Regions from separate parts of the Mesorhizobium sp. M0058 genome, predicted to be linked through region 1. Evidence: predicted binding sites of a transcription regulator. Region 1 holds the regulator's gene; each other region holds the start of a gene.
The links. Region 1 encodes PhoB, which activates phosphate uptake and scavenging genes when phosphate is short. Its sites were predicted from a motif close to TGTCATNNANCTGTCAT; they were not measured.

Region 1 (5,757 bases):
AAGCGGCGGCGGTGATGACCGTCGTGCTGTCGCTCAATTTCCTGTCCGTCACCGTCATCGACTATGCCGGCCACGTCGTCGCCGAGGAACAGCGCCGGCTGGACACGCTGACCAAGCCGCGCGACGAGCTGATTGGCGAATGCGTAGCAATCGTCCGGCGGCGGCTTGAGGATCCCGACCTCGATGTCCAGAGCATCGCCCGCATTGCCATGGGCATCCAGGGCATCACCGATTCGCAGGCGCGCGCCATGCTGTGGTCGCCGATCACGCCACTGACCGACATTGCCTTCGCCGACATGTTGGAAGCGGAATTCGGCATTCCTGCCACCATGGAGAACGATTGCAACATGATGGCGGTGGCGCTGCAATGGCGCCAGCCCGAGCGCTACCGCGACAATTTTATCGCCATCCTCTTATCGCACGGCATCGGCATGGGCCTGGTGCTGAAAGGCGAACTGTTCACCGGCACCCATTCCTCGGGCGGCGAGTTCGGCCACATGATCCACCGTCCGGGCGGCGCGCTCTGCCGCTGCGGGCGGCGCGGCTGCGTGGAAGCCTATGCCGGAAACTACGCCATCTGGCGCAGCGCCAAAATGATGGGCGAGGATGCCGAGCCGGTCGATATCGGCGACGCTGATATGCGCGCACTCGCCGCGCGCGCCCGCGAAACCGACGGCCCGGAGCGCGAAGCCTATCGCAGGGCCGGCGAGGCGCTCGGCTTCGGCCTCGGCAGCCTGTTTGCGCTGATCGATCCGGCACCCGTCGCCATGGTAGGCGTCAGCGCCGCCGCCTTCGACCTGATCGAACCGGCATTGCGCGAAGCGATCGCCCAGACCGCCGGCGGCCAGCACTCGAAATCGATCTCCTTCGACACCGAGCCCAACGAGCTGCCGCTGATCCGCGAAGGCTGTGCCATGCGCGCGCTCGGCTTCGTCGATCAGGAGATTTTCGCGCCGGGCATTCAGGCCAAATCCGGCAAGCATGTCGCCTGAATGGCCGGCAACGGCGCGACGCGCAGCATCCTAATCTTCCCTGATCGCGTAGCCGGCGCCGCGAATGGTACGGATGACATCCGGCATGCGGCCGTTGTTGACCGCTTTGCGTAAGCGCCCGACATGGACGTCGACGGTTCGCTCGTCTATATAGATCGTCTCGCCCCAGACATTGTCGAGCAGTTGGCTGCGCGAGAACACGCGGCCGGGATGGCGCATCATGAATTCGAGCAGCCGGAACTCGGTCGGTCCGAGCCTGATCTCGCTCTTCTTGCGGTAGACCCGGTGCGATTCTCGATCGAGCACGATGTCGCCGACCTTGAGCACGCTCGACAGCACTTCCGGCTTGGCCCGGCGCAGCAGCGCCTTCACGCGCGCCATGAACTCCGGCGTCGAGAATGGCTTGACCAGATAGTCGTCGGCACCGGTGGACAGGCCGCGCACGCGATCGCTTTCCTCACCGCGCGCGGTCAGCATGATGATCGGCAGCCGCTCGGTTTCGGGCCGCACTCTAAGCCGCCGGCAGAGCTCGATGCCGGAAACAGCGGGCACCATCCAGTCGAGCACCAGGAGATCGGGCACGTTTTCCTGCAGGCGGATCTCGGCTTCGTCGCCGCGTGTCACCACCTCGACCTGATAGCCTTCGGATTCGAGGTTGTAGCGGAGGAGCACGCCCAGCGGCTCCTCGTCCTCCACGACCATGATGCGTGGCGCGATCATAGGCAGTTCACCCTCATCAGGCCGGCGTGGCCATCGCCGTCTCGTCCTGCTTCGGACGATTGGCGGGCAATTGCTGGCCGGTCAGCACATAATACGCATTTTCGGCGATGTTGGTGACATGATCGCCGATGCGCTCAAGATTCTTGGCGCAGAACAAGAGATGCGTGCAGGCGGTGATGTTGCGAGGGTCTTCCATCATGTAGGTCAAGAGCTCACGAAACACGGACGTGTATTTGACGTCGATGCGCTCGTCGTCATTCCTGAGTTTTGCAAGCGCTGCCGCATCGGTGGCGGCATATTCCTCGACGACGCCTTGCACCTGGATCAGCACCAGTTGCGCCATGGCATCGATGGAGTGCGAGAGGTCGCGCGGCGTGACGCTCAAGCCCACGGTGCCGACGCGTTTGGCGATGTTCTTGGCGAGGTCGCCGATGCGCTCGAGGTCGCCCGCCATGCGGATCGAGCCGACCACGGCGCGCAGATCGTTGGCCATCGGCTGGCGCTTGGCGATCAGCGTGATGGCGCGGTCGTCCAGTTCGCGCTGGCGCGCATCCATGATGGCGTCGTCGGAAACGACACGCTGTGCCAGCGCATTGTCCGAATTGAGCAGCGCCCTGGTCGAGCCGCTGACCATCGAGCCTGCCAGATCGCCCATGTCGCGGATCAGCTTGCTGATCTGCCCGAGCTCTTCATCGAAGGAGGCGACGGTATGTTCACCCATGATCTTGGTCCTCGTGCCTGAAAATTCACCCGCCGGACGGCTCAGCCGAAGCGGCCGGTAATGTAGTCCTGGGTGCGCTTGTCGTCGGGGTTGGTGAACATCTTGTCGGTGGCGCCCTCCTCGACGAGATAGCCGAGATGGAACATCGCCGTGCGCTGCGAGACGCGCGCCGCCTGCTGCATCGAGTGGGTGACGATGACGATCGTGTAGTTCTGGCGCAGTTCGTCGATCAGCTCCTCGACACGGGCGGTGGCGATCGGATCGAGCGCCGAGCAGGGCTCGTCCATCAGGATCACCTCCGGCGACACGGCGATGGCGCGCGCGATGCACAGGCGCTGCTGCTGGCCGCCGGACAGGCCGGTGCCGGGCTCCTGCAGGCGGTCCTTGACCTCGTTCCAGATCGCAGCCTTCTTCAGGCTCTGCTCGACGATCTGGTCCATGTCGGACTTGCGCTTGGCCAGCCCATGGATGCGCGGGCCGTAGGCGACGTTCTCGTAGATCGACTTCGGGAACGGGTTGGGTTTCTGGAACACCATGCCGACGCGGGCGCGCAGTTCGACGACATCGATGTTCTTGTCGTAGATGTCGTCTTCATCGAGCGTGATCTTGCCGGTCACCCGCGCCGAATCGATGGTGTCGTTCATGCGGTTGAGGCAGCGCAGGAAGGTCGACTTGCCGCAGCCGGACGGGCCGATCAGCGCCGTCACCTGGTTCTGGCGGATGTCGAGATTGACGTCGAACAACGCCTGCTTCTCGCCGTAGAAGACGCCGACCTTGTCGCCGCGCATCTTGATGACTTCGTTCGACTTGGCGTTCATTTTGTCGCCCACTGCATTCTCAAGGGACTGTTCGGTCATGATGTTCATACCAAATTGCCTTTTTTCTACCAGCGCCGCTCGAACCGGCGCCGGAGCACGATCGCGGTGATGTTCATGGCCATGAGGAAGACGAGCAGGATGATGATGGCGCCGGACATGCGCTCGACAAAAGCGCGCTCAGCCTCGTTTGCCCACATATAGATCTGAACCGGCAGCGCGGTCGCCGGATCGAAAGGCGTCGTCGGATAATCGGCGACGAAAGCGACCATGCCGATCAAGAGCAGCGGTGCTGTCTCGCCGAGCGCACGCGCCAGGCCCATGATGGTGCCGGTAAGGATGCCTGGGGCGGCAAGCGGCAGGATGTGATGGAACACCATCTGCATCTTGGAGGCGCCGAGACCTAGGGCCGCCGAGCGGATCGACGGCGGCACCGCGGCGAGGGCGGCGCGCGTGGCGATGATTATGGTCGGCAATGTCATCAAGGTCAGCACCAGGCCGCCGACGAAGGAAGCCGAGCGCGGCATGCCGAGGAAGTTGATGAACACGGCAAGGCCAAGCAGACCGAAGACGATCGACGGCACCGCCGCGAGATTGTTGATGTTGACCTCGATCAGGTCGGTGAAGCGGTTCTTCTTGGCGAATTCCTCGAGATAGATCGAGGCGGCGACGCCGATCGGCAGCGCCAGCAACAGCACGATCACCATCATGTAGAACGAGCCGATGATCGCCACGCCCATGCCCGACGTTTCGGGCCGGCTGGAGGCGCCATAGGTGAACAGGCCGGTGTTGAAATGCTCGGCCATCACGCCGTCGGCTTTAAGCTTGTTCATCCAGTCGATCTGCTGGTTGGACACCTTGCGGCGCGCTTCATCGACGCCGAGGTCGATCTGACCCTTGAAGGCCGAGTCGAGGTTCGCGGCAGCCAGGATGTCGACGTCACGCGTCCTGCCGATCACCGACGGATCGGCGGAGACGATGTCGCGCAGCTGGACGCGGGCGCCTTCCGACAGGAAGCCCCTGAGCTTCAGCATCATCGGCTTGTTGGCCGGATCGATGCCGAGCTTGGCCACCAGCGCGTTTTCGGCGAGCTTGGGATAGTTCGCCTTGATCAGCACATTCGGGTCTGTGGCACGCTTGTTCGAGGGGTCGATGACCTTCTCATCGAAGGTGATCGGAAGCGTCACCGTCGTCTGCCAGAAGGCGGTGTAGCCTTTCGAGACGATGGTGATCAACATGATGGCCAGGAACGCCAGGCCCACCGAGATCGCAATCACGCCATAGATGCGGAACCGGCGTTCGGCGGCATAGCGCGCCTTCAGCCCGATGTCGCGGCGCGGACGCGCGACGGCACCCGCCATCGTGTCCAGGGGGATGTCGGTCATTCGTACTGCTCCCGGTACTTGCGCACGATGTAGAGGGCGACGATGTTCATCACCAGCGTCAGCGCGAACAGCGTCAGGCCGAGCGCGAAGGCGACCAGCGTCTGCGGCGAGTTGAACTCGAGATCGCCGGTCAGCTGGTTGACAATCTTGACGGTGATGGTCGTCATCGCCTCGAACGGATTGGCCGTCAGATTGGCGGCGACGCCCGCCGCCAGCACGACGATCATCGTCTCGCCGATGGCGCGCGACGCCGTCAACAGGATGGCGCCGACGATGCCGGGCAGTGCCGCCGGCAGGATCACCCGCTTGATCGTCTCGGAGCGCGTGGCGCCGAGGCCGAGCGAGCCGTCACGCATTGCGCGCGGCACCGCGGTGATGATGTCGTCGGACAAAGAGGACACGACCGGGATCAGCATGACGCCCATCACCAGACCGGCGGTGAAGATGCTCTGGCCCTGGATGAAGGGCGAGCCGCCGGTGAGTGCCGCCGACAGGTCGCGCAAGAACGGTCCGAGCGTGACAACGGCGAAGATGCCGTAGACGATGGTCGGAATGCCGGCCAGCAGTTCCAACGCCGGCTTGACCACCGAGCGCACACCGCGCGAGGCATATTCGGACATGTAGACCGCCGACATCAGCCCGACCGGCACTGCGACCAGAAGCGCGACGGCGGCGATGTAGAGCGTGCCGGCGAGTAGCGGGATCAGGCCGAACTGACCCTGGCTGCCGCCGGAACCGGCGGCGGCGAAACGCGGATCCCACACCGTGCCGAAGAAGAAGCTCATCGGCGATACGCTCTCGAAGAAGGTGATCGTCTGGAACAGCATCGACAGCACGATGCCGACCGTGGTCAGGATGGCGATGGTCGAGGCCGCAAGCAGCCCCCACAGCATCAGCTTCTCGACATTGTTGCGCGCCCTGGCGCGCGGCGCGATCTGCCTCAGCGCATAGAAGGCGCCGGCGACCGACAGCGCGAAGGTCAGCACGGCGCCGAACAGGCCGAGCCGGTCCTGGACCTGGTTCGCCTCGACCGCGATCGGGATCATATAGTCCTGTGTGTCGCTGGCCAGTGCCACGCCCTTGGCGGCGAGCAGCGGCTGCAATTCGGCGAAAGTAGCGGGAAG
Region 2 (5,757 bases), on a different contig from region 1:
CGGCTGCCGGTGCCGCCTGAGGCCGAATGGCCGAAGCCCGGATCGAAGAAGCCGGCATAGTGAACACGGAATTCGCCAACCAGCGGATCGAAGGGCGTCATCTCGGCGGCGTAGAGCGGCGGCACGTGCACGGCTTCGCGGCTGACCAGGATGTAGAACTCGTCCGGGTCGAGCACCAGTTCGCCGGCGCCGCTCTTATAGAGCGGCTCCCAGAAATCGACGGCATCCTGGGCGGCGCGCTTGTCGACATCGACCAAGCCGGTGTGATGCTTGCCGCGATAGCCGACCAGGCCGTTCTGGTCGCCGTCGAGATCGATCGACAGCGCAATGCCGCCGCCGGAAATGTTGGGCGGCTCGGTCGCCACCAGCATCTCGGCGCGGTGCAATTCGTTCAGTTCTGCCTCCGACAACAGCGCGTTGCCGGTGCGAAAGCGGATCTGCGACAGCCTCGATCCGGCGCGTACGACGATCGGGAAGGTGCGCGGACTGACTTCGAGATAAAGCGGCCCGTGATAGCCGGGGGCGATCTTGTCGAACTCATGGCCGCGATCGGTCATCACCCGGGTGAAGATGTCGAGCCGGCCGGTCGAGCTCTTCGGGTTGGCCGAGGCCGACACGTTTGCGGGCAGCGCCAGGCTTTCGAGCAGCGGCACGATGTAGACGCAGCCGGTTTCCAGCACCGCGCCCTCGGCGAGACTGAACTCATGCAATTTCAGCCGGTGAAGCTTGTCGGCCACCAGATGATCGGGACCCGGCAGGAAGGAGGCGCGCACGCGAAAAGCCTTGTCGCCGAGCCTGAGATCGAGGCTCGCCGGCTGCACCTGGTCGACATCGAGCGCGCGCGGCGACTTGAGCGCGCCGGACTGAAACAGCGCGGAAATGTCCTGATCGGGAAGAATGCCTGTCTGCCGCAAAAGGCTGGCTCCGCTCCAAGGTCGGTCTCTTTGTGGCAGGTTCTTGCCGCAAAACCGCTGGATATTATTGCGGAACCTGCCTGGTACAAACCTCTTAATGAAGCCGGCAATTGACGCAAGCGCAGGTGAGGTCTAAAGGGTCGTTATCCCGTGGTGATTTGGCCGGTCGGCTTGCAGCCACGTTAAACAAGTCGCTAAAGGACCGTCGGGCCGCAAGGCCATATGGACCGGTTGCGACTTTCGCGGCCGGTTTTTTTGTGTCTGGAACAAAAGCGATGAGCACCAAGAAGCGTAACTGGAAACCTCAGACCGCACTCGTGCACGGGGGAACGCTGCGTTCCCAGTTCGGCGAGACGTCCGAAGCGATGTACCTCACCCAAGGCTATGTCTACGAGACGGCGCAGGCTGCCGAGGCCCGTTTCAAGGGCGAGGAGCCGGGCTTCATCTATTCGCGCTATGCCAACCCTACCGTCGACATGTTCGAAAAGCGCATGTGCGCGCTGGAGGGTGCCGAAGATGCGCGCGCCACGGCGTCCGGCATGGCGGCGGTGACGGCAGCGCTCCTGTGCAGCGCCAAGGCCGGCGACCATATCGTTGCGGCGCGCGCGCTGTTCGGCTCCTGCCGCTGGGTGGTGGAGACGCTGGCGCCGAAATACGGCATCGAGGCAACGCTGGTCGACGGCACCGACATCGCCAACTGGGAAAAGGCGGTGCGGCCGAACACGAAACTGTTCTTCCTGGAAAGCCCGACCAATCCGACGCTGGAAGTGGTCGACATCGCAGCGGTGGCGGCGCTCGCCACCTCGATCGGCGCCAGGCTGATCGTCGACAATGTCTTTGCCACGCCCTTGCAGCAGAAGCCCTTGCAGCTCGGCGCCCATATCGTTGTCTACTCCGCGACCAAGCACATTGACGGCCAGGGACGCTGTCTCGGCGGCATCATCCTGTCGGACAAGAAATGGATCGACGAGAATTTGCACGACTATTTCCGCCACACCGGCCCGAGCCTGTCGCCGTTCAACGCCTGGACGCTGCTCAAGGGCCTGGAGACGCTGCCGGTTCGGGTGCGCCAGCAGACGGAAAGCGCGGCCAAGATCGCGGATTTCCTGGCAGGACGGCCGGAAATCGCCCGCGTCATCTATCCCGGCCGCGCCGACCACCCGCAGGCCGACATCGTCAAGAAGCAGATGACGGGCGGATCGACGCTGATCTGCCTCGACGTTAAGGGCGGCAAGCAGGCGGCCTTCGCCTTGCAGAACGCGCTCGACATCGTGCTGATCTCCAACAATCTCGGCGACGCCAAGAGCCTGATCACCCATCCGGCGACCACCACGCACAAGAACCTCAGCGACGAAGCTCGCGCCGAGCTTGGCATCGGGCCGGGAACGCTCAGGCTGTCGGTCGGTCTTGAGGATACGGACGATCTGCTGGAGGACGTTGCGCAGGCGCTGAAGGCCGCCGGATAGGCCGCGAGGCGTCACGCTCCCGACGAAACCTCTTCCAGTTCGGCCGTCTTGGTGCCGATGGTCATGATGTTGCCGCGCCAGTCGACGGCGCCGCTCAGCCAGCCGCGCGCCCAGATGGCGGGAAGCATCATGTCGCGCACCATCATCGCCGGGACCATGCGCAGCGACAGGTGCCAGCCCTTGGCCGCGGCCAGCGCGCATTCGGGAATGTAGGCCGCCGTCAGCACGGCCAACACCGTGGCCGGCAGGCTGATGCCGGCACTTGCGGCCGCCACCAGCGCCAACGCCAACGGCACGGCGACGCCGGTCAGGATCTCGGGTGCGAAAAACAGCGGGAAAGTGACGCGGCGCAACCGCGCCCAGCGCGCCTGGCGCGACCAGATGTCGGCAAGTCGGCGCTGCCCCAGTGGTTGCTCGAAAGGCGAGGCAACGAGATTGACGCGCAGGCCCAGTCCGTTGACCAGCTTGGTTGCAGCAGCATCCTCGGCGATCTCGGCGGCCAGCGCGCGGATACCGCCACTGGTATCGAGCATCGGCTTGTTCCACAGCATGCTCTTGCCTTGGGCAAAGCCGAGACCGAGCGCCTCGCCGGCATATTGCCAGCGCGCCTGCAGCGTGTTGAGGAACGCGCATTCGACCTCGGCCCAAAAGCCATGCGGCCGAGAGCCGATCGGCGTCGAGCAGATAAGCCCGGTATTGGTCCGCCAGGCCGCCATCAGGTGCTGGACGTAATCCCTTGGCATCAGCACGTTGGAATCCGCCAGAATAACCCAATGATAGCGCGCCGCTTCCCAGCCCTTGACGCAGTTGTTGAGCTTCGGGTTGCTGCTGACGCGGTCGTCGCCGATCAGCAGCCGGGCCGGCACGTTGGGAAACAGGACGATCGCCCTGTTTATCAGTTTGACGACGGGATCGTCGGCGTCAGCGACGCAGAAGATCAGTTCGTAGCGCGGCCAGTCGAGCGAGAAGGCTCGCTGCAGCGTCTCTTGTGTGAACGGCTCCACGCCGCGCGACGGCACGACGATCGACACCGGCGGCTGCTCGTTGGACGGCGGAGGGATGAGACGGCGCGCTTTCAGCTTCGACGATGCAAGCAGGATGCTGGCGAGATTGGAAAGAAGCAAAGCGGAGGAAGCGAAGGCGGCTGTGAGAGCTGGTTCCATCGAGATCTGGTCACTCCGGAAAGGCCGCTCGCGGCTGCTTTGTCAGTCGACAGATGGGCCTTGAGTCGCCGGCAAGGTTTGCGCACACCAACATTGTCATGTGTCACTTAAATGACATTGTTTGTCGGCACCTGCGCTTTGAGGCTGGCAGGACATGCCGCTCTGCGCGTATCAAACCGCATGGCGCGACAAATGTTCCCTGCCGCGCAACCGGAGCAGCCCATGTACCGCGCCGTCACGCGCAACATCGAAGTGCAGGTCAGACCGTTCTACCTGGAGGACCGCTCGGACCCGGCGGAGAACCGCTATGTCTGGGGCTACCAGGTGACGATCGACAACCAGTCGGACGATTTCGTGCAGCTTATGGCGCGTTACTGGCACATCACCGACGGCAGCGGCCGGGTCGAGGAAGTGCGTGGCGCCGGCGTGGTCGGCGACCAGCCTGAGCTCAATCCCGGCGACAGCTATCAATACACGTCAGGCTGCCCGCTCTCGACGCCGTCCGGCTTCATGGTCGGCCACTACACCATGCGCAACAAAAAGGGCGAGACGTTCGACGTCGCTATTCCCGCGTTTTCGCTGGATCTGCCGGGGACGCGGCGGACGGTGAATTAGGGGTTTTCTCCCCATCTCTATACGGGGAGAAATGCCCGGCAGGGCAATGAGGCGCCGCGGACTCATGAGGTTATCTTCCACGCACATGACGTAGGCTATGCGCGGCCATTCACCAAAGTTCGCGCTGCCCCTCATCCGCCCTTCGGGCACCTTCTCCCCGTGAACGGGGAGAAGGAAGAGATGCTACTGAGCTGCAAACTCCGCCGGGTCGAAGTCGTACTGCTTCGAGCAGAACTCGCAGGCGACGTGGATGCCGCCATCTTCGGTGCTGTCCTTGATCTCCTGCGCGGAAAACCCCTCGAGGATGCCGCGTATCTTGTCCCTTGAGCAGGAACATTGGTCGGCGACCGGCACGCCGCCGAAGACGCGCACGCCATGTTCGTGGAACAGCCTGTAGAGCAGCCGCTCGGCGCCGATGGTCGGGTCGATCAGCTCGGTCGGCTCGATGGTGCCGAGCAGCGCCACCAGCTCGCGCCACGAATTGTCGGCCGGCTCCTGCGTCACGTCACGCGGATCGCCGTCGCCGCCCGAAATGTCGGGCACGCGCATGCGCTCGGGCGACTGCGGCAGGAACTGCGCCAGGATACCGCCGGCGCGCCACTGCTCGCGCGCACCGCCGGGGCCGGGCGTCAGCAGCTTGGCCACCGACAGCCTGAGGTCGGTCGGGATCTGCTCCGACTGGCGGAAATAGGTGCGCGCGGCGTCTTCCAGCGTCTCGCCGTCGAGCTGGACGATGCCCTGATAGCGCTGCGTGTGCGCGCCCTGGTCGATGGTCAGCGCCAAAACGCCGCTGCCCAGCAGCGTCTGCTGCGAGGTCTGGCCTGCGGCCACCAGGGCCTCCAGCCGGTCGGCGTCGAAACGCGCATAGGCGCGCAATGACGAAGGCGTGGAGAAATCCGCGACCAGCATGTCGACCGGCCCGTCGGTGCGGGTCTGCAGGATGAACTTGCCTTCGAATTTGAGCGAGGTGCCGAGCAGCACCGTCAGCACACAGGCTTCCGCGAGCAGGCGGGCGACCGGCTCGGGATAGTCGTGACGGTTGAGGATGGCGTCGAGCATCGGCCCGAGTTGCACGGTGCGGCCGCGCACGTCGAGCGGGCCGACCTCGAAGGGTACGACATGATCGTCGCCGGCATAGCCGAACTCGCCGAGTTTGGGGTGATGTTCAGTCACTTGATGCGTTTCCAACATGACAAAGCTCCAGGGCGCGGCCATGCGGCCCGGAGGGGTGCATGCGTCCAAACGCGCTTGATTTGCGTGATGCGGCGCAAATAGGCATCACGCCGCCCCGGATCAAGCGCTTGGAGATCAAGCGCCTGGAGATCAAGCGCCCAGACACCAGGCCAAAACCGCCTTCTGGGCGTGAAGCCGGTTCTCGGCTTCGTCGAAGACCACCGAATGCGGACCGTCGATGACCTCGTCGGTCACTTCCTCGCCGCGGTGCGCCGGCAGGCAGTGCATGAACAGGGCGTCGGGCTTGGCCCTGGCCATCAGCGCCGCATTGACCTGATAGGGCGAGAAGACATTATGGCCGCGGGCGCGGTGTTCCTGGCCCATCGACACCCAGCAGTCGGTGACGATGCAGTCGGCCTGGTCGAC
Region 3 (5,757 bases), on a different contig from region 1:
ACACCAATGCAGCGACCATCATGATCGCCGAAAAGGCGGCTGACGTGATCAGGGCTGCAAGGTCCTGATGCGCGAGGAGCGCAAGGCCACCTGAGCAGATCTTCTGGGAGATGCAGCCGCGCCTTTGGTACGGCGGTTTATTTCTTGTTTTATGCGATCCCGAGGGAAGGCGCTGCGCGCTTTTCCCGGGAAAACCGCATCACACTTTGCTGGGATTGCTTTCAGGCCAAGGCCCGCGCTTCGCGAAACGAGATCAGCTTGCGGCGATTCTCGTCCCATAGCGCCAGCTTTACGCAGCGCAGGCTGTCGAGAAGCGTGACGCGGCCGATGCCGCGCAATTCCGGATAGTCGCGCAGCACTTCCTGCAGCCGGTACCCCGGCACCTTGGCCGAGAGATGGTGCACGTGATGGACGCCGATATTGCCGGTGAACCAGTTCAGCACCGGCGGCAAATCGTAATAGGACGAGCCGTGCAGGGCGGCACGCTGGAATTCCCACTCTTCGTCCTTCGCCCATTCCGTCTCCTCGAACTGGTGCTGGACGTAGAACAGCCAGATGCCGGCCGATCCGGCCAGGATCACGATCGGCAAATGGACAATCAGGAAAGCGCCGGGGCCGACCAGCCAGATAAGCAGCGCTGCCGCGATCGCGATGCCGAGATTGGTGGTCATCGACGACACCCAGGGCGTCAGGCCGCCGCGCATCATGCCGACGGGCAGCCTCTGCTCGAAGATGAACAGCCAGATCGGCCCGAGGCCGAACATCACCAGGGGATGGCGGTAGAGACGATAGGCAAGGCGTCCCCGCCAAGACAGCTCCCGGTATTCAGCAACCGTCAACGTCCTGATATCGCCCATGCCGCGCTCGTCAAGATTGCCGGCGCTGGCGTGATGGGTGGCGTGCGCGCGCCGCCAGCAATCGTAAGGGGTCAGCGTCAGCACGCCGAGCGCGCGGCCGATCCAGTCGTCGGCAGTGCGGTTGGCGAAGAAGGAGCCGTGGCCGCAATCGTGCTGGATCATGAAGATCCGCACCAGAAAACCGGCGGCGGGAAGGATCAGGATCAAGCCCCACCAGTGGCCATAGGAATAGGCTGCCGAAGACAGCGCCCACAGCGTAACGAAAGGAATGAGGGTGATGGCGAGTTCAAGAGTGCTGCGTCGCCGGTCGGGCTTCTTGTAGCGCGCCAGGATCTTCAACCAGGCGCGCTTGCTGTTGGCGGCCGTCTCGGGGGAAATCATGTTCATCAGGAAGCATAGGCGGGGCGTCCCGCTGCCGCAAGGAAAAGCTCACGCAAAATTACTGCGCGTAATTGTCGCGCGATTGCATCGCTATTGACGGCGTTGGCCGCCGGCCATGCTGGCTTCTATGCCGTCCAGCCGGTCGAGCAGGTCCCGGAAACGGGCGGGAATGTCGGCCTCGGTGCGGAAGGCCGGCAAGGTGCGCAAGAAGCGCGTCGTCGCCTCGGTGCCGAACTGGCGCCTGATGTCGGCGGCGAGCTCTTCGCTTCTGTTGCCAGTATTGCGGTCCATTGTCTCAAATCCTGTGTCGGTTTCAAAACTCCTCCAAGCTTTGAATGGTTCCCCATAGCGGGGTATTGGCAAGCAAAGGCTGCCGTTACGGTAAAGTTTGAATTAATTTTGAACGTCTTTGCGTCCCGCACCAAGTCCGACGGGCAGCCCGCAACATTGCCTGCTGTTGGGCGTCCTCCTGGGCTTGCCCCTTGATTTTTGGCCGCCAAACCTCGATATCGGGCGCAAATCCAAACCATTCGAATGACGGGAAATGGCGATGAGCGACCAGACAAAAGACGAACGCGCGCCCGAGGATATCGAAACGGCCGAGGCCGAGCGCACGCAAGGCGGCATCGACGGCGACTATGAAGCGCTGGTGCGGCTGCTGAAGGAAAACGAGGAGCTGAAGGACCGCGCGCTGCGCGTCGCAGCCGAGATGGAGAATCTGCGCCGCCGCACCGCCCGCGACGTGCATGATGCGCGCGCCTATGCGGTGGCCAATTTCGCCCGCGACATGCTGTCGGTGTCGGACAATCTGCGCCGCGCGCTCGATGCTATCCCCGCCGAGGCGAAAGCGGCCGGAGATGCCGGCTTCAAGGCGCTGATCGACGGCGTCGAGATCACCGAGCGCGCCATGCTGTCGACGCTGGAACGGCATGGGGTGAAGAAGCTTGAGCCGGAAGGTGAGAAATTCGACCCGAATTTCCACCAGGCGATGTTCGAAGTGCCCAATCCAGATGTGCCGGCCAACACCGTCGTCCAGGTCGTGCAGCCGGGCTATTCGATCGGCGAGCGCGTGCTGCGGCCGGCCATGGTCGGGGTCGCCAAGGGCGGCCCCAAGATCGCGGCCACCGAAGCGCCGGTCGAGCCGGGGCCGGTGAACGAGCAGGCCGAGAAGGATGCGTGAGTAGGGAATAGCCAGTAGGGCATAGGGAATAGGGAATAGGGAATAGGGAATAGGGAATAGGGAATAGGGAATAGGGAATAGGGAATAGGCAGGCGTATCAATCGCGCGGCTTCGTGTTATTCATACTTTCCCTAATTCCCAATCCCTACTACCTCATGTCCCTGACACCCATCGACCTCCTCGACTATGCCGGCGTCGCCGTCTTTGCCGCGACCGGGGCGTTGGCGGCTTCGCGCAAGCAGCTCGACATTATCGGCTTCCTGTTTCTGGCCAGCGTCACCGGCATTGGCGGCGGCACGCTTCGCGACGTCATCCTCAACCTGCCCGTCTTTTGGGTCGCCAACTCCGGCTATGTGCTGGTTTGCGCGGCGGTTGCGGTGCTGGTCTTCTTCATCGCTCACCGCGTCGAATCCCGCTGGAAATGGCTGCTCTGGCTCGACGCCATCGGATTGGCGGCCTTTTCCGTAATGGGCGCGGCCAAGGGGCTGGCCATCACCGGCTCGCCGGTCGTCTCCGTTGTTATGGGCGTGCTGACAGCTACGTTCGGCGGCATCCTGCGCGATCTGCTGGCCGGCGAGCCATCGGTGCTGCTCAGGCCCGAAATCTACGTCACCGCCGCACTCGCGGGCGCCGGCCTCTACACACTTGGCGATCTTGCCGGCCTGCCACCGCTCGCCTCGGATGTCGCCGGCTTCGTCGCGGCTTTCCTGGTGCGCGGCGGCGCGCTGAAATTCGGCTGGACCTTTCCGTCCTACAAGAGCCGCCCGGGACGGCGACCGGAGGATATTCCGTAGGGAGAGGGATTAGGGAATAGGGAATAGTCGGTAGTCAGCAATTCGCGGCAGCCTTCACTACTGCCTACTGCCTACTGCCTACTGCCTCACGCCGCAAAGCGCTGCACTTCCCCGCCATAATAGTTGACGTAGCGGGCGCCGATTTCCTTGACCGGCATCACCACGAACACATCGACCGTGGAGAACTCACGGTCGATGACGCAGCCGTCGCCGATGCGGGCGCCGACGCGCAGATAGCCCTTGACCAACGGCGGCATGGCCGCGATCGCCGCCTTGGCGTTGACCGCCTCGATCGGCATCAGGTCCATCGAGCAATAGCGCCCGGAGACCGCCCGCACATCCCAGGCGGAGTTGGTCCGGCAGTGATGGGCAAGGTAGGTGAGCGCCTCGGCATGCGCAGCCGGCACCGTGCCAGGGAACGAGGCACAACCGGTCATCACGCCGATCTCATAGTGGTTGATGTAGGCCCAGATGCCTTGCCACAGCGCCTCGATGGTGCGCTTCGAGCGGTATTCCGGCAGCACGCAGGAGCGGCCGAGCTCAAGGAAGCGCTGGCCGGGATGGCGGGCGATCAGCTTGGTCAGTTCGAACTCGCCTTCGGAATAGAAGCCGCCGGCGGTCGCCGCAATCTCTTGCCGCAGCAGGCGGTAAGTGCCGACGATGCGGCGATGCTCGGGGCCGGAGATCGAGGTGTCAAGCACCAGCAGATGGTCGCACAGCGGGTCGAAGCGGTCGGCGTCGCGCCGGTCCTGCGCCTGGAACAGGTCCTTCCTGGCGCCAAGCTCGTCATAAAACACCCGGTAGCGCACTTCCTGCGCGGCGGCGATCTCGGCCTCATTGCGGGCAAGCCGCACTTCGAGATTGCCGATACGGCCCAGCGGTGCGCCTGTTGCGACGGCATCGGCGTTCCGCGCGGCGAGCAAAGCGCCGCCTGCGCTGGGCCGAGTGTCACATTCCGGCATAACTGTATGCACGAGTGATTCTCCTTCGAGCCATCCCTCTTGGCACGGGGATACGGTGTAGGTGCAACAGGATTGTGACAGTACCGTGATACGGCGCGACGGGCAATACTTCGTCGGCTGGCGAAAACCCTCATTCGGCTACCTACGTGACGCGAGGATTGCGCCAGCGTCGCGTCGCGCTGGGACGATTCACGCGACGCGCTTCTGTCTTTGTTTTGTGCATGTCGTCTTCTCAAAACCGGGGCCACTTTTGAGGGACATGAATTCAGGCGGCCACCTGGCCCTCGACGGCATGGACCAGCGCGTCGGGATCGAGCGGCTTGGTGACAAAGCCGCTGGCGCCATGGGCGAGCACGGTGTGGCGGGTCTTTTCCTGGCTGTCGGCCGAAAGCACCATGATCGGAACCGGCGGCACAGCCATTTCCTCCTCGTGGCGGCGGATGGCGGCGATCGCGTCCAGCCCGTCCATGACCGGCATGTGCAAATCCATCAGCACCACATCGAAGCGATTTTTCAGCCCGGCTTCGGTCACCGCCTCGACCGCGGCCTTGCCATTGCCGACCACTTTCACGCGATGTCCCGCCTTCAAAAGCGTGGCGCGGGCAAGCATGGCGTTGATGTCGTTGTCTTCGGCGATCAGCACCGACAAACCTTGCTGGCGCCCGCCATGGGCACGAAGCGAGGACGCGCCGGTCTTTTCCGGCTTGGGCGGCGGCAAGGCAGGGGCATGACTGGTCAGCAGCACGCGCAGCAGGGTTTCGCCGCGCACCGGCCTCGCCAAGAAGGTGGCGTAGCCGCTGGTGCGGAATTCGCCAAGCATGCCGCGGTCGGTCGGCGCGATCAGCGTGATCGCCTCGCAATCGGCAAAGCCACTCTGGCGCAGGCGCTTGAGCAGTCTGCCGTCGCCGTCCTCCAGGGCCGCGTCGATCAACAGCACATCGCAATGTTCGGCGAAGGGCGTCGCCTGGGAAGCGGTTGCGGCGACGTCGACGGCGCCGCCATGGGCGCGGATGGTGCGGGCGATGGCGTCCGCCTCGACGGCGTTCTTCGACACGATCACGGCGCGCCGGCCGGCGAGGATGTTCTGCCGGTTCTGCGGTGCTTCGGTTGCTCCTGCGGCCGGGATCTCGAAGACGAATTCCGATCCCTCGCCAAGCCGGCTCGACACCGAAATGGCACCGCCCATGGCGGCGACCAGGCGCCTCGATATGGCCAGACCGAGGCCGGCGCCGCCATGGGTGCGGGTCGAGGTGCCGTCGGACTGTTCGAACTCCTCGAAGATGCGCTCCATATCCTCTTCGCGCAGGCCAGGGCCGGTGTCGGCGACGGTGAAGCAGATGCGGTCGCTGGTCTCGGTGCGGGCCCGTGCAACCGAAACCAGCACGCCGCCGGTGTCGGTGAACTTGATCGCATTGCCGATCAGGTTGAGCAGCACCTGCCTGACTCTTCCCGGATCGGCCATGATCATCTGTGGCACGTCGGGCTCGACATGACAGCCGAGGCCGATGTTCTTGGCGAAGGCTTTCGCCGCCATCAGTTCGATGATGTTGTCGGCAATTTCACGCAACGATGTCGGCTGCGGT
Region 4 (5,757 bases), on a different contig from region 1:
TGCGTATCGGCGAGGTCGAGCTGGAACTCGACGTGCCGGAACTGCCCTTCGCCGTGCTGCTCGGCAAGGTCCGCGTCACCGAATGCCAGATGGTCAACCAGTTCAAGGGCTCGGCCAAGGCGCCGCCGCAATTCACCCGCGGCTACGGACTGGTCTTCGGCCAAAGCGAGCGCAAGGCGATGGCCATGGCGCTGTGCGACCGCGCGCTGCGCGCAACGGAACTCGGCGAAGATGTCGTCGCCGCCGCGCAGGACGAGGAGTTCGTCATCTCGCACTCCGACAATGTTCAGGCGACCGGCTTCGTGGAGCATTTGAAGCTGCCGCACTATGTCGACTTCCAGGCCGAGCTCGATTTGGTGCGCCGCATGCGCGCCGAATACGAAGCTCGAGAGAACCCTGCAAAGGTGGAAGAGACGCGGGAGGCGGCCGAATGAGCCTAATCGCCCCCGCCATTGCCGCCACCCCCGTTGCCGCCATCCCCGTTGCCGCCGTCATGGGAATGGCTGCTATGCCCGCCGACGTAGCTGCCGTTTCCGCCTGTGACATGCGCGCCATCTCTGGAAGCAGGCAGAAACAAGCGCCGAGGTACAAAACCGACCACGCAGACAAACGCCAGAAGCAGAATTGCAATCTGGATCCAACCGGTCTGAGTCATTCGACTTCGCCTTTATTTCCGTTTTCTGGGCGTCAATGCAATAGCAGGGAGTGGATTTGATCGCCATGACCGACATCGCCACCTACAACTTCGCCTATCTCGACGAGCAGACCAAAAGGATGATCCGCCGGGCGATCCTCAAGGGCATCGCCATCCCTGGCTATCAGGTTCCCTTCGCTTCGCGCGAAATGCCGATGCCCTATGGCTGGGGCACTGGCGGCGTGCAGGTCACCGCCTCGATTATCGGGCCGGACGATGTGCTGAAAGTCATCGACCAGGGCGCCGACGACACCACCAATGCCGTCTCGATCCGCGCCTTCTTCAAGAAGGTAGCCAACGTCGCGGTGACGACCGATACCGCCAGCGCCACCATCATCCAGACCCGCCACCGCGTCCCGGAACACCCGCTGAGCGCCGGCCAAGTTCTAGTCTACCAAGTGCCGATACCCGAGCCGTTGCGCTTCCTCGAGCCGCGCGAAACCGAAACGCGCAAAATGCACGCGCTCGAGGAATACGGCCTGATGCATGTGAAGCTCTACGAGGACATTGCCAAACACGGCCGCATCGCCACCACCTATGCCTATCCGGTCAAGGTCGAGGGCCGCTATGTCATGGACCCCTCGCCGACGCCGAAATTCGACAACCCCAAAATGCACCGTTCGCCGGCCCTGCAGCTGTTCGGAGCCGGGCGCGAAAAGCGCATCTATGCCGTGCCGCCCTTCACCGATGTCGTCAGCCTCGACTTCGAGGATCATCCCTTCGAGGTCCAGACCTTCGACCTGCCCTGTGCGCTGTGCGCGGCGGAAAATGTCTATCTCGACGAGGTCATCCTCGACGACCATGGCGACCACATGTTCGTCTGCTCCGACACCGACCATTGCGAGAAGCGGCGCGCCGAAGGACATCGCGGCCACCTTGCGGCTGAAAGCCATGTTACCGCAGGAAAGATGAGGCCAGCAGAATGACCGGCGACCCACTGCTGCGCGTCTCCGAACTGTCCAAATTCTACGGCTCGCGCGTCGGCTGCGAGAATGTCACCTTCGACCTGTGGCCGGGTGAGGTTCTGGCCGTCGTCGGCGAATCCGGCTCCGGCAAGACGACGCTGCTCAACTGCCTGTCGACGCGGCTGCTACCATCTTCTGGCACCGCCAGCTACCGCATGCGCGACGGCCAGTTCCGCGAACTCTACCGTATGAGCGAGGCCGAGTGCCGCTTCCTGATGCGCACCGACTGGGGCTTTGTTCATCAGAACCCCGCCGACGGCTTGCGCATGACGGTGTCTGCCGGCGCCAATGTCGGCGAGCGGCTAATGGCGGTCGGTGACCGCCATTACGGCAAGATCCGCGCCACTGCCGTCGACTGGCTGTCGCGCGTCGAGATCGACGAGGACCGCATCGACGACGAGCCGCGCGCCTTTTCCGGCGGCATGCGCCAGCGCCTGCAAATCGCCCGCAACCTCGTCAACGGACCGAGGCTGGTGTTCATGGACGAGCCGACCGGCGGCCTCGACGTCTCGGTGCAGGCGCGCCTGCTCGATTTGCTGCGCGGGTTGGTCACCGATCTCGGCCTGGCGGCCATCGTCGTCACCCACGATCTCGCCGTCGCCCGGCTTCTGTCGCAGCGTATTATGGTGATGAAAGACGGCCGTGTCGTCGAAAGCGGCCTGACGGATCGCGTGCTCAACGATCCCCGCGCGCCTTACACGCAATTGCTTGTTTCCTCGATTCTACAGGTGTGAAGATGGCGCCAAGGCACCCCCCTCTGGCCTGCCGGCCATCTCCCCCTCAAGGGGGGAGATCAGCAGCTTTTATGTCCCGCCCCTTCTACGATGCAGAAGAATGGCGAAGTCGAACGCGACAGCCAATCTCCCCCCTTGAGGGGGAGATGCCTGGCAAGGCAGAGGGGGGTGTTGGCCCGCGGACGAACAACGATTGGAGAACCTTCTGATGCCGACGCCCCTCGTTGTTTCCGGCGTCGCCAAAAGCTTCACCATGCATCTGCGCGACGGCATCAGATTGCCGGTTGTCGCCGGCGTCTCATTCTCGATCCGGGCCGGTGAATGCGCCGTGCTCGGCGGGCCTTCCGGCGCCGGCAAAAGCTCGATCCTGAAAATGCTCTATGGCAATTATGCCGTCGATGAAGGCCAGATCATCGTTCAGCATGAGGGCGGCCTGATCGATCTCGCCATCGCCAGCCCGCGCACGGTGCTTTCCGTGCGCCGCCAGACGATCGGCTATGTCAGCCAGTTCCTGCGCACCGTGCCGCGCGTCTCCGCGCTCGACGTGGTCGCCGAGCCGCTGGTCGAACGCGGCGAGGACCGCGAGAGCGCGCGGAAAAAAGCACGCACCTTGCTGGGGCAGCTCAATTTGCCGGAAAAGCTCTGGGCGCTGCCGCCGGCGACTTTCTCGGGAGGTGAGCAGCAGCGCGTCAATATCGCGCGCGGCTTCATCACCGAGCATCCGGTCTTGCTGCTCGACGAGCCGACAGCTTCGCTCGATTCGAAAAACCGCGACGTTGTGGTTGCGTTGATCGCCGCCAAGAAGGCCGGCGGTGTCGCCTTGCTCGGCATCTTCCATGACCCGGATGTGCGTGACGCCGTCGCCGATCGCATCATCGACGTGACCTCTTTCGCCGCCGGAAAAATCGCTGCATGAGCAGGAAACTATCGGAAGCGCCGTTGGTCCACGCCACGGCGCAGGTCGAGAACTCGACATTGGGGCGCTGGACAGAGATCGCCGACCGCAGCCGCGTGTCCGAAAGCATCCTCGGCGACTATTCCTACATCATGCAGGACTGCGTCGTCTGGTGCGCGACCATCGGCAAGTTCTCCAACATAGCCGCCGCCGTGCGCATCAACGCCACAAACCACCCGACCTGGCGGCCGACGCTGCATCACTTCACCTATCGCGCCTCCGACTATTGGGACGACGCCGAGCACGAAACAGAATTCTTCGCCCAGCGCCGCGCCAAACGCGTCTCCATCGGCCACGACACCTGGCTCGGCCACGGCTCGACCATCCTGCCCGGCGTCACCGTCGGCGATGGTGCTGCCGTAGGCGCCGGCGCTGTGGTGTCGAAGGATGTCGCGCCCTACACCATCGTTGGCGGGGTGCCAGCCAAGCCGATCCGCGAGCGTTTCGATCGCCGCACGGCCGAACGCTACCAGGCGCTCGCCTGGTGGGACTGGGACCACGCCAGGCTGCGCGCCGCGCTCGACGATTTTCGCGTACTCGAGGCAGACGCGTTCCTCGAGAAATACGGCGCCTGATCGGGTGCGATCACCCCCACTTGCCGCACGGCTGTGGAGCGTAACAAAACTGACATCGTGATGACATGGCAGGTTCATGTCGCTGCGCTAGGCGAGAACCAGACGATCAATTCAGGTCTGGAACTCTTCGATGTTATCGACCCCTGCCACGCTCGAAATCCGCGGCGTCTCGCGCCGATTTGGCAAGAACACCGCCGTCAGCGCCATCGACCTGTCGATCCCGCAGGGCCAGATGGTCGGCATCATCGGTCGTTCCGGCGCCGGCAAATCCACCCTCCTTCGCATGATCAACCGTCTCATCGACCCCAGCCAGGGATCGATTTTTTTTGACGGTGCCGAGGTCTCGCGGCTGCGTGGCTCGCCGCTGCGACGCTGGCAGCGCGACTGCGCCATGATCTTCCAGCAGTTCAACCTGGTGCCGCGCCTCGATGTGCTGACCAATGTGCTGCTCGGCCGTCTCAATCATCGCTCGACCTTTTCCAACCTGCTCGGCATGTTTACCCGCGCCGAATGCGCTGAGGCGATTGCAGCACTCGAGCGCCTCGACATCGCCCGCACCGCACTGCAGCCAGCCGGCACGCTGTCTGGCGGCCAGCAGCAGCGCGTCGCCATTGCTCGCGCCATGATGCAGCAGCCCAAGGTGCTGCTCGCCGATGAGCCGATCGCTTCGCTCGACCCGCTCAACGCCAAGGTGGTGATGGACTCGCTGCAGGACATCAACCTGCGCGAAGGCATCACCGTCGTCACCAATCTGCACACGCTGGACACCGCCCGCACCTATTGCAACCGCATCATCGGCATGGCTGCCGGCAAGATCGTCTTCGACGGTCCGCCGGAAGCGCTCAACCGCGAGGCCGTGCGCCTGGTCTATGGCGCCGACGGCAACGGCGTCGATATCTCCGAGGCCATCACCTCGACCAGCATCGCCTACAAGCAAAAGATCGCCGCATCCGCCAGCCCGCTCGAGCCCGCATTCCCCGGGTACTGATCCATGATCCCGAAAAGTGGATACCGGTTTTCGGAAAAGATCATGGACCAAAACTGAGCCGCACTGGATCGACCGCCCGCGTCAAGGGCACTTGCAAAAATCAAGAACGCTGCCGGCGCGGGGCCGGAACTTACAGGAGAGACATCAAATGTTCAGGAAGATGGTATTCGGCGCCGTTTCGGCGCTCGCCATGGCAACCAGCGCCGCGCATGCGGCCGACCTCAAGGAATTCCGCGTCGGCATCCTCGGCGGAGAGAACGAAACCGACCGCCTGCGCAACTATCAGTGCCTGGCCGATCACCTGAAGACCGAATTCGGCTTCGAAAAGGTCTCGCTGTTCCCCGCCGCCGACTATGACGGCGTCATCCAGGGCCTGCTCGGCGGCACGCTCGACTTCGCCGAACTCGGCGCTTCCGGCTACGCCAGCGTCTACATCAAGGACCCGAAGGCGGTCACCCCGATCCTCACCACCCAGCAGACCGACGGCGCCACCGGCTATTATTCCATCGGCCTGGCGCTGAAGTCTTCGGGCATTACCGACATCAAGTCGGCCAAGGGCAAGAAGCTCGGCTACGCCGATCCGGACTCGACCTCGGGCTACCTGATCCCGCTGACCCAGATCCCGAAGGACACCGGCGCCTCGAACGACGCCTACTTCGCCTCGACCCAGTTCAATGGCGGCCATGAAAACAACATCCTCGCCGTTCGCGACGGCAAGGTCGACGTTGCGGTTGACGATTCCTCCGGCATCGGCGACTTCAAGAACGGCTACACCTCCGGCACCTTCCACAAGGTCACCGCCAAGGGCGCCGTCGACCCCAACGACTTCGTCGAAGTCTGGCGCTC

Region 2: the regulator PhoB is predicted to act here: its motif matches at 3,644-3,660, upstream of NKJ75_RS22645 (ceramide glucosyltransferase).
Region 3: the regulator PhoB is predicted to act here: its motif matches at 4,238-4,254, upstream of olsB (l-ornithine N(alpha)-acyltransferase).
Region 4: the regulator PhoB is predicted to act here: its motif matches at 3,963-3,979, upstream of phnC (phosphonate ABC transporter ATP-binding protein).

What each region holds. Positions count from the first base shown of each region.
Region 1 covers NZ_JAMYUQ010000008.1:1,650-7,406, forward strand. The annotation lists gene NKJ75_RS14850 (ROK family protein) at 1-992, shown strand, start outside; gene phoB (phosphate regulon transcriptional regulator PhoB) at 1,023-1,712, opposite strand; gene phoU (phosphate signaling complex protein PhoU) at 1,729-2,433, opposite strand; gene pstB (phosphate ABC transporter ATP-binding protein PstB) at 2,475-3,299, opposite strand; gene pstA (phosphate ABC transporter permease PstA) at 3,317-4,633, opposite strand; gene pstC (phosphate ABC transporter permease subunit PstC) at 4,630-5,757, opposite strand, start outside.
Region 2 covers NZ_JAMYUQ010000013.1:67,528-73,284, forward strand. The annotation lists gene NKJ75_RS22635 (2'-deoxycytidine 5'-triphosphate deaminase) at 1-914, opposite strand, end outside; SAM riboswitch at 1,055-1,132, shown strand; gene NKJ75_RS22640 (O-succinylhomoserine sulfhydrylase) at 1,190-2,380, shown strand; gene NKJ75_RS22645 (ceramide glucosyltransferase) at 2,392-3,543, opposite strand; gene apaG (Co2+/Mg2+ efflux facilitator ApaG/CorD) at 3,766-4,158, shown strand; gene NKJ75_RS22655 (Hsp33 family molecular chaperone) at 4,342-5,373, opposite strand; gene argF (ornithine carbamoyltransferase) at 5,482-5,757, opposite strand, start outside.
Region 3 covers NZ_JAMYUQ010000001.1:74,871-80,627, forward strand. The annotation lists gene NKJ75_RS00410 (hypothetical protein) at 1-68, shown strand, start outside; gene NKJ75_RS00415 (fatty acid desaturase) at 222-1,244, opposite strand; gene NKJ75_RS00420 (hypothetical protein) at 1,329-1,529, opposite strand; gene grpE (nucleotide exchange factor GrpE) at 1,789-2,418, shown strand; gene NKJ75_RS00430 (trimeric intracellular cation channel family protein) at 2,580-3,212, shown strand; gene olsB (l-ornithine N(alpha)-acyltransferase) at 3,299-4,174, opposite strand; gene NKJ75_RS00440 (response regulator) at 4,440-5,757, opposite strand, start outside.
Region 4 covers NZ_JAMYUQ010000018.1:24,869-30,625, forward strand. The annotation lists gene NKJ75_RS26870 (carbon-phosphorus lyase complex subunit) at 1-434, shown strand, start outside; gene NKJ75_RS26875 (hypothetical protein) at 437-655, opposite strand; gene NKJ75_RS26880 (alpha-D-ribose 1-methylphosphonate 5-phosphate C-P-lyase PhnJ) at 721-1,620, shown strand; gene phnK (phosphonate C-P lyase system protein PhnK) at 1,617-2,393, shown strand; gene phnL (phosphonate C-P lyase system protein PhnL) at 2,602-3,309, shown strand; gene NKJ75_RS26895 (DapH/DapD/GlmU-related protein) at 3,306-3,923, shown strand; gene phnC (phosphonate ABC transporter ATP-binding protein) at 4,054-4,911, shown strand; gene phnD (phosphonate ABC transporter substrate-binding protein) at 5,060-5,757, shown strand, end outside.